3 regions of the Stenotrophomonas sp. AC248 genome follow, and region 2 is predicted to be linked to each of the others. Evidence: predicted binding sites of a transcription regulator. Region 2 holds the regulator's gene; each other region holds the start of a gene.

Region 1 (2,267 bases), 2.3 Mb from region 2:
TTTCGAAGCTGAAGAGCTAGAGCCAGAGCTAGAGCTAGAGCTAGAGCTAGAGCCAGAGCTAGAGCTAGAGCTAGAGCTAGAGCTAGAGCTAGAGCCAGAGCTAGAGCCAGAGCTAGAGCTAGAGCCAGAGCCGTGAAGCCAGAACCTCGGTTGGCCGGTCCTGCAGGCTGGGCGGGGGTGTGAGGGTTCACGGGACACGCTGCAAGTACGTCCATGTAAGCTCCGCCACCGCATCCATGCGGTGGAGGGTCCCGTGAACCCTCACACCCCCGCCCCAGACAGTTGGCTGGGGGCCTGGGGAGAGCCGATGCAATGGCCAGCCACGCCTGGCGGGGAGGGTTGCTCTTGGTTCTGCTTTTCCGTGAGCAACGGCAGAGTGTCTTAGGGGTGGTGGGGGTGGGGGTGCGGGACCCTCGGCGCCATGGATGGCGCCGCGGAGCCCCCAGGGATGGGTTTACGGCGTGTCCCGCACCCCCGCCCCCACCAGCCCAGCGCGCCACGCCCGCGGACTCGCGGCGCAGTTGACCTTGACCTTGACCTTGACCTTGACCTTGATCTTGCCTCGGGCCCCACCGGCCGCCGGCCGGAAAAATTTCGTCTTCGCCCCTTGAAAGGGAAGTGCCCAGCACCATCTCTGCTCTGTACCCGCACCGTCGGGTTTTTTCGTGAGCGTGGCTGGCAGTCGCCCTGTGCGAGTGCTAACATCGCCAGACTTTTCCAGACCAATCAACAACTTAAAAGGGTCTCACATGAGCATCAAGCCGCTTCATGACCGCGTCGTAGTCAAGCCGATCGAAGCCGACGAAATCTCGTCCGGCGGCATCGTGATTCCGGATTCCGCCAAGGAAAAGTCCACCAAGGGTGAAGTCGTGGCCGTCGGCCCGGGCAAGCCCCTGGACAACGGCAGCGTGCGCGCGCCGTCGCTGAAGGTCGGTGACAAGGTCATCTACGGCCAGTACGCCGGCAGCAGCTACAAGTCCGAAGGCGTCGAGTACAAGGTCCTGCGCGAAGACGACATCCTCGCCATCATCTGATGACGCAGAGCGGGGCTCTGCCCCGCCGCGCGGTAGCCGGACTGACCGGTCGACCGTATCCCCCATTCAAGCAGCCGGGCATCGCCCGGCTCTACATAAAAGGTAATCGCAATGGCTGCCAAAGATATTCGTTTCGGTGAAGACGCTCGTTCGCGCATGGTGCGCGGCGTCAACATTCTCGCCAATGCCGTCAAGGCAACCCTGGGCCCGAAGGGCCGCAACGTCGTGCTCGAAAAGAGCTTCGGCGCCCCGACCATCACCAAGGATGGCGTGTCCGTTGCCAAGGAAATCGAACTGGCTGACAAGTTCGAGAACATGGGCGCGCAGATGGTGAAGGAAGTTGCTTCCCGCACCAACGATGACGCCGGCGACGGCACCACCACCGCCACCGTGCTGGCCCAGGCCCTGATCCGCGAAGGCGCCAAGGCCGTTGCTGCCGGCATGAACCCGATGGACCTCAAGCGCGGTATCGACAAGGCCGTCATCGCCGCCGTCGCCGAGCTGAAGAACATCTCCAAGCCGACCGCTGACGACAAGGCCATCGCCCAGGTCGGCACGATCTCGGCCAACTCGGACGAGTCGATCGGCAACATCATTGCCGAAGCCATGCGCCGCGTGACCAAGGAAGGCGTCATCACCGTTGAAGAAGGCTCGGGCCTGGACAACGAGCTGGACGTCGTCGAAGGCATGCAGTTCGACCGTGGCTACCTGTCCCCGTACTTCATCAACAACCAGCAGTCGCAGACCGCTGACCTGGACGATCCGTACGTGCTGCTGCACGACAAGAAGATCTCCAACGTGCGCGACCTGCTGCCCGTGCTGGAAGGCGTCGCCAAGGCCGGCAAGCCGCTGCTGATCATCGCCGAAGACATCGAAGGCGAAGCGCTGGCCACCCTGGTGGTCAACACCATCCGTGGCATCGTCAAGGTCGTGGCCGTCAAGGCACCGGGCTTCGGTGATCGTCGCAAGGCGATGCTGGAAGACATGGCCGTGCTGACCGGCGGCACCGTGATCTCCGAGGAAATTGGTCTGTCGCTGGAAAAGGCGACGATCAAGGATCTGGGCCGCGCCAAGAAGGTGCAGGTCTCCAAGGAAAACACCACCATCATCGATGGCGCCGGCGAGAAGGCCAACATCGAAGCGCGTGTCACCCAGATCAAGACCCAGATCGAAGACACCTCGTCCGATTACGACCGTGAAAAGCTGCAGGAACGCGTGGCCAAGCTGGCCGGC
Region 2 (2,267 bases):
AGCAGTTCGCCCAGCAGCTTTTCGTTGGCGAAGCGGCGCGCCTGTTCGACGTCGCGGGCCACGCGCTTGCGCTGGTTGTCCAGGTCGGCGCGCTCGCGCAGCGACTCGGCGCGCAGCAGGGCCACTTCATTGTGCAGGCTGTCCAGCTGCTGCTGCAGGGACGGCTCGGCAGCCGGTTCACCGGCGGGATTCTGGGATGCGATATCAGGCTGATCTTGGTTCATTTCCGGATCCTTGGCGGTGACTCTCCGCCTCCACCCACCCCTATGTGGGCGCGGGGTCCCGTTTCAAGAGTCCAGCGACGGGTTTTATGTGCGATCGCGGGACAATCCGCCGCCGGCCGGGTCGGCCAGCGCGGCGCCCAGCACCTGGGCGGTGGCCTCCACCAGCGGAATCATGCGGTCATAGGCCATGCGCTTGGGCCCGATCACCCCCAGCACGCCCAGCACCTGGCCACCGGCCGAATACGGCGCGGTCACCAGCGACACCCCTTCCAACGGCATCACCCCGGTCTCCTCGCCAATGAAGATGCGTACCCCCGGGGCCTGGATGGTGCGCTCGAGCAGCTGCAGGATCTCGCGCTTGCTGGCGAACACCTCGAACAGCTCGCGCAGCCGCTCCAGGTCGGACAGGTCCTGCACGCCCATCAGCCGGGTCGCGCCGGCCAGCACCATGTCGTCGGCCGGCGGCACCAGCGCCTGTTCGGCCAGCTCGATGCCGTGGGCCAGCAGCTGCTCCATTTCCGACTGCGCGTCGCGCAGCTCCAGCAGCAGGCGCTGGCGGATCTCCGACAAGGGCCGCCCGGCGCAGTTGGCATTGAGATAGTTGGCCACCTGCTCCAGCTCGCCGGGGCCGAAGCTGCGGCGGGGTTCGATCACCCGGTTCTGCACTTCGTTGTCGGCAAACACCAGGATGGCCAGCACCCGGCGCGCGTCCAGCGCCACGAAATCGATATGCCGGAAGGCGAACTGTTCACGCCGCGGCGCGCTGACCACGCCAACGAAGTGGCTCATCGCCGACAGCAGCTCCGAGGCACTGCCCAGCAGGGCCTGGGTGCCGCTGCCACTGGCCAGTTCGGTGCGCAGCCGGCTCAGCTCGCCCTCGCCGGGCGGCTGCATCTTGACCAGGCTGTCCACGAACACCCGGTAGCCGTGCGCGGTAGGCACCCGCCCGGCCGAGGTATGCGGCGAACTGAGCAGGCCCAGGTCTTCCAGGTCCCCCAGGATGTTGCGGATGGTGGCCGGGCTGACATCCAGCCCGGCCAGCCGCGCCAGTGTCTGCGAGCCCACCGGCTCGCCGTCCTGGATGTGGCGGGCGATCAGCGTCCGCAGCAGGTGGCGGGCGCGGGGCGCAAGATGTGACGCAGTGGGGTGCATGGAATCAGCCTGTGAGACGCCATCCTAGATAATGGCTCCGGGGACCGAAGGCAAGTTATTGGAGCTGTCCCCGCCCCATGCTAGCGTTGCGCGGCTCAAGAACAGACAACCATGCTCAAACATCTATCGATCAAGGATTTTGCCGTCGTCCGTGCTACCGAACTCGAATTCGGGCCGGGCATGACCGTGGTGTCCGGCGAAACCGGCGCCGGCAAGTCGCTGATGGTCGACGCCCTCGGCTTCCTGTCCGGGCTGCGCGCCGACAGCGGCGTGGTCCGCCACGGCGCCGCCCGCGCGGAACTGTCGGCCGAATTCGCCCCCGGCGAGGACGCCCCGGCGCGGCGCTGGCTGCGCGAGAACGAACTGGACGACGAGGACCAGTGCCAGCTGCGCCGGATCATCCGCGCCGATGGCGGCTCCCGCGCCTGGATCAACGGGCGCCCGGTCACCCTCACCCAGTTGACCGAACTGGCCTCGACCCTGGTCGAAATCCACGGCCAGCACGAACAGCAGGCCCTGCTGGCGCGGCCCTCGCAGCTGGCCCTGCTGGACGCGTTCGCGCGCAACGACGCCGAGCGCAGCCAGGTCCGCCAGGCCGCCGCACGCTGGCAGGCGCTGGTGGACGAAGCCGAAGCCTTGTCGCGCCAGGGCGATGTCAGCGACCGCATCGGCTACCTGGAACACCAGCTGGGCGAACTGCAGCGCGAAGACCTGGAGCCGGCCTCGATCGCCCAATTGGGCAGCAGCCATCGCCGCCAGGCCCACGCCAGCGCCCTGATCGCCGCCTGCGATGTCGCCGTGGCCCGCCTCAATGGCGACGAGGACACCTCGGCGCTGCAACTGCTGCAGCAGACCCGCCACGAACTGGCCCGCGTGGCCGAACACGACCCG
Region 3 (2,267 bases), 2.3 Mb from region 2:
CATCACCTCAACGTCGCCCCGCATTACGCGGTAAACAGCGCCTTCATCTTCTTCAGCGCGTTCGCCTCGACCTGGCGGATGCGCTCGGCCGACACGCCGTACTCGTCGGCCAGCTCCTGCAGGGTGACCTTGCTGTCCGCGTCCAGCCAGCGACGGCGGATGATGTCGCGCGAACGCGCATCCAGTTCGGCCATGCCTTCGCGCAGCAGCTGCAGCTTGTTGTCTTCGCTGTCGGCACGCTCGTAGGCCATCGACGGATCTTCCGCGTCGGCCACCAGGTACGCAGCCGGCGACGGCGGGGCGTTTTCGTTGTCTTCGTCGCTGGGCGCATCGAAACCGATATCGCGGCCGGACAGGCGCGATTCCATCTCAAGCACTTCGCGCTCGGAAACGTTCAGGTCCTTGGCCACCGCGCGCACTTCGGCCGCGTTCATCCAGCCCAGGCGGGTCTTGGACTTGCGCAGGTTGAAGAACAGCTTGCGCTGCGCCTTGGTGGTGGCGACCTTCACGATGCGCCAGTTCTTCAGGATGAACTCGTGCATTTCCGCACGGATCCAATGCACCGCGAACGACACCAGGCGTACGCCCATGTCCGGGTCGAAGCGCTTCACCGCCTTCATCAGGCCGATGTTGCCTTCCTGGATCAGATCGCCCAGGGCGAGGCCGTAGCCGTTGTAGCCACGGGCCACGTGCACCACGAAGCGCAGGTGGGAATGGACCAGCTCGCGCGCGGCGTCCAGGTCCAGCTCGTCGCGGAAGCGGCGGGCCAAATCCTGCTCGTCATCGACCGACAGCACCGGGATCTGGTGCACGGCACCGATGTAGGCGTCCAGCGAACCGAGCGCACTGGGAATCGGGAGATTGTTTGCCACAAGGGCAGTAGACGTGTTCTGGCTCATAGGGCTCATCTTAGCAGTCTGAAACTTGGACTGCTAAAGGGGAAAGAAGTTCCAGCGTTCTGTTCATGCAACGATGGCACTGATTACCCGGATAACGTACCGCGAAATGATGACAGTGGCGAGCGGGTCAAAAAATAGGTCAAACATCATTAAAATCAATAGCTTGTCTAGATAAATGCGCCCACGGAGCGTCGATTTCCGCTGAACGACCGGGTTCCCCCACCCCATTCAGCCGAAAAGTGTTGGCAGGCATTCAGCCCGGCGAGCAAGGGGCGCGGCGCCGGCCAGCGGCACCGCACGCAACAGGGTGGTCGGTGGCCCAGCCGGGCAGAGCCCGGCTCTACGAAGGGCTGGATTCCCAACCCAGAGACATCCCGTTGATCCAGCCGGGCACCCACCGGAGCCGACCGCCGAAGCCGCCATCTCCGGTAGTGCCACGCCATGCGTGGCAGGCCAGACAATGACGAAGCCGGATGCGTGGCAGGCCAGACAATGACGAAGACAAATGCGTGGCAGGCCAGCCAACACCGAAGCCTAGTAATACCCCGCCATATTCAAGAAGAACCCCTTCTGGTCATACTTCAGCTCGGTCATGTCGTCGCTGAACTCGGTGAAGTTGTAGCCCACGCCGACCTTGAAGTTCTCGCCCACCCGGCGATCCACGCCCAGCAGCCAGCCCTTGCGGACGCCGCCGTCGCGTACCTTCAGCCAGCGGTGCTCGGCCAGCCCTTCCCACTTCTCGAACAGGCGGTAGCGCAGCTGCAGTGCGGCGAAGTCGGCGCGGCTGTCCAGCCAGGCGCCTTCGCCGCGGCCGGTGCGGTAGTCGCCCCAGCGTGAGGCGAGTTTGGCCGCCACTTCCCAGCGCGCGCCCAACTGGCGGATGCCCTCCACCGACAGCACCTGCGAGCGCTGGTCGTAGAGGTTGCCGCCTTCCTGGCCCAGCGAGGCCACGTCGTAGAGATAGGTGAACTTGCCGAAGCCGGCCCACCCGGTAGCGTCGTGCGGGCGCCAGGCAAAGCCCATGTTGGTTTCCACCAACTTGGCATCGGCCACCGGGTTGATCCGGTCGTCGGTGTCGGCGTAGTTGGCGCGCAGCGCAAAGCGCCAGTCTTCGTTGAGCTTGTACAGCAGGCGGTTGGTGGTCACCCATTGCTCGCGCTGCTCGGCACCGCTGTCGCGGCGGTACTCCAGCTTGCTGTTCCACTGCGCCACTGCGTCGGTGCGGCCGCCGCTGACGCTGTACGCGCGGCGGTCGATGCGGCCCACGGTGGAATCCAGTTCGCCATCCATCACGGTGAAGCCCAGGTTCCAGCCCTGCGCGGGATAGAAGTCCATGCCGAAGGTGTGCACCAGCCCGGCGCTGTCCTG

The links. The regulator HrcA, encoded in region 2, represses chaperone genes, less so after heat shock. The targets are predictions, from matches to a motif close to TTNGCACTCNNNNNNNNNGAGTGCNAA.
Region 1: the regulator HrcA is predicted to act here: its motif matches at 676-702, upstream of ACZ0AE_RS18005 (co-chaperone GroES).
Region 3: the regulator HrcA is predicted to act here: its motif matches at 910-936, upstream of rpoH (RNA polymerase sigma factor RpoH).

The regions. Positions count from the first base shown of each region.
Region 1 covers NZ_OZ409840.1:3,995,233-3,997,499, reverse strand. Annotated here, with positions in the region: gene ACZ0AE_RS18005 (co-chaperone GroES) at 750-1,034, shown strand; gene groL (chaperonin GroEL) at 1,146-2,267, shown strand, end outside.
Region 2 covers NZ_OZ409840.1:1,716,222-1,718,488, reverse strand. Annotated here, with positions in the region: gene grpE (nucleotide exchange factor GrpE) at 1-224, opposite strand, end outside; gene hrcA (heat-inducible transcriptional repressor HrcA) at 309-1,376, opposite strand; gene recN (DNA repair protein RecN) at 1,488-2,267, shown strand, end outside.
Region 3 covers NZ_OZ409840.1:4,058,809-4,061,075, forward strand. Annotated here, with positions in the region: gene rpoH (RNA polymerase sigma factor RpoH) at 24-899, opposite strand; gene ACZ0AE_RS18305 (TonB-dependent receptor) at 1,434-2,267, opposite strand, start outside.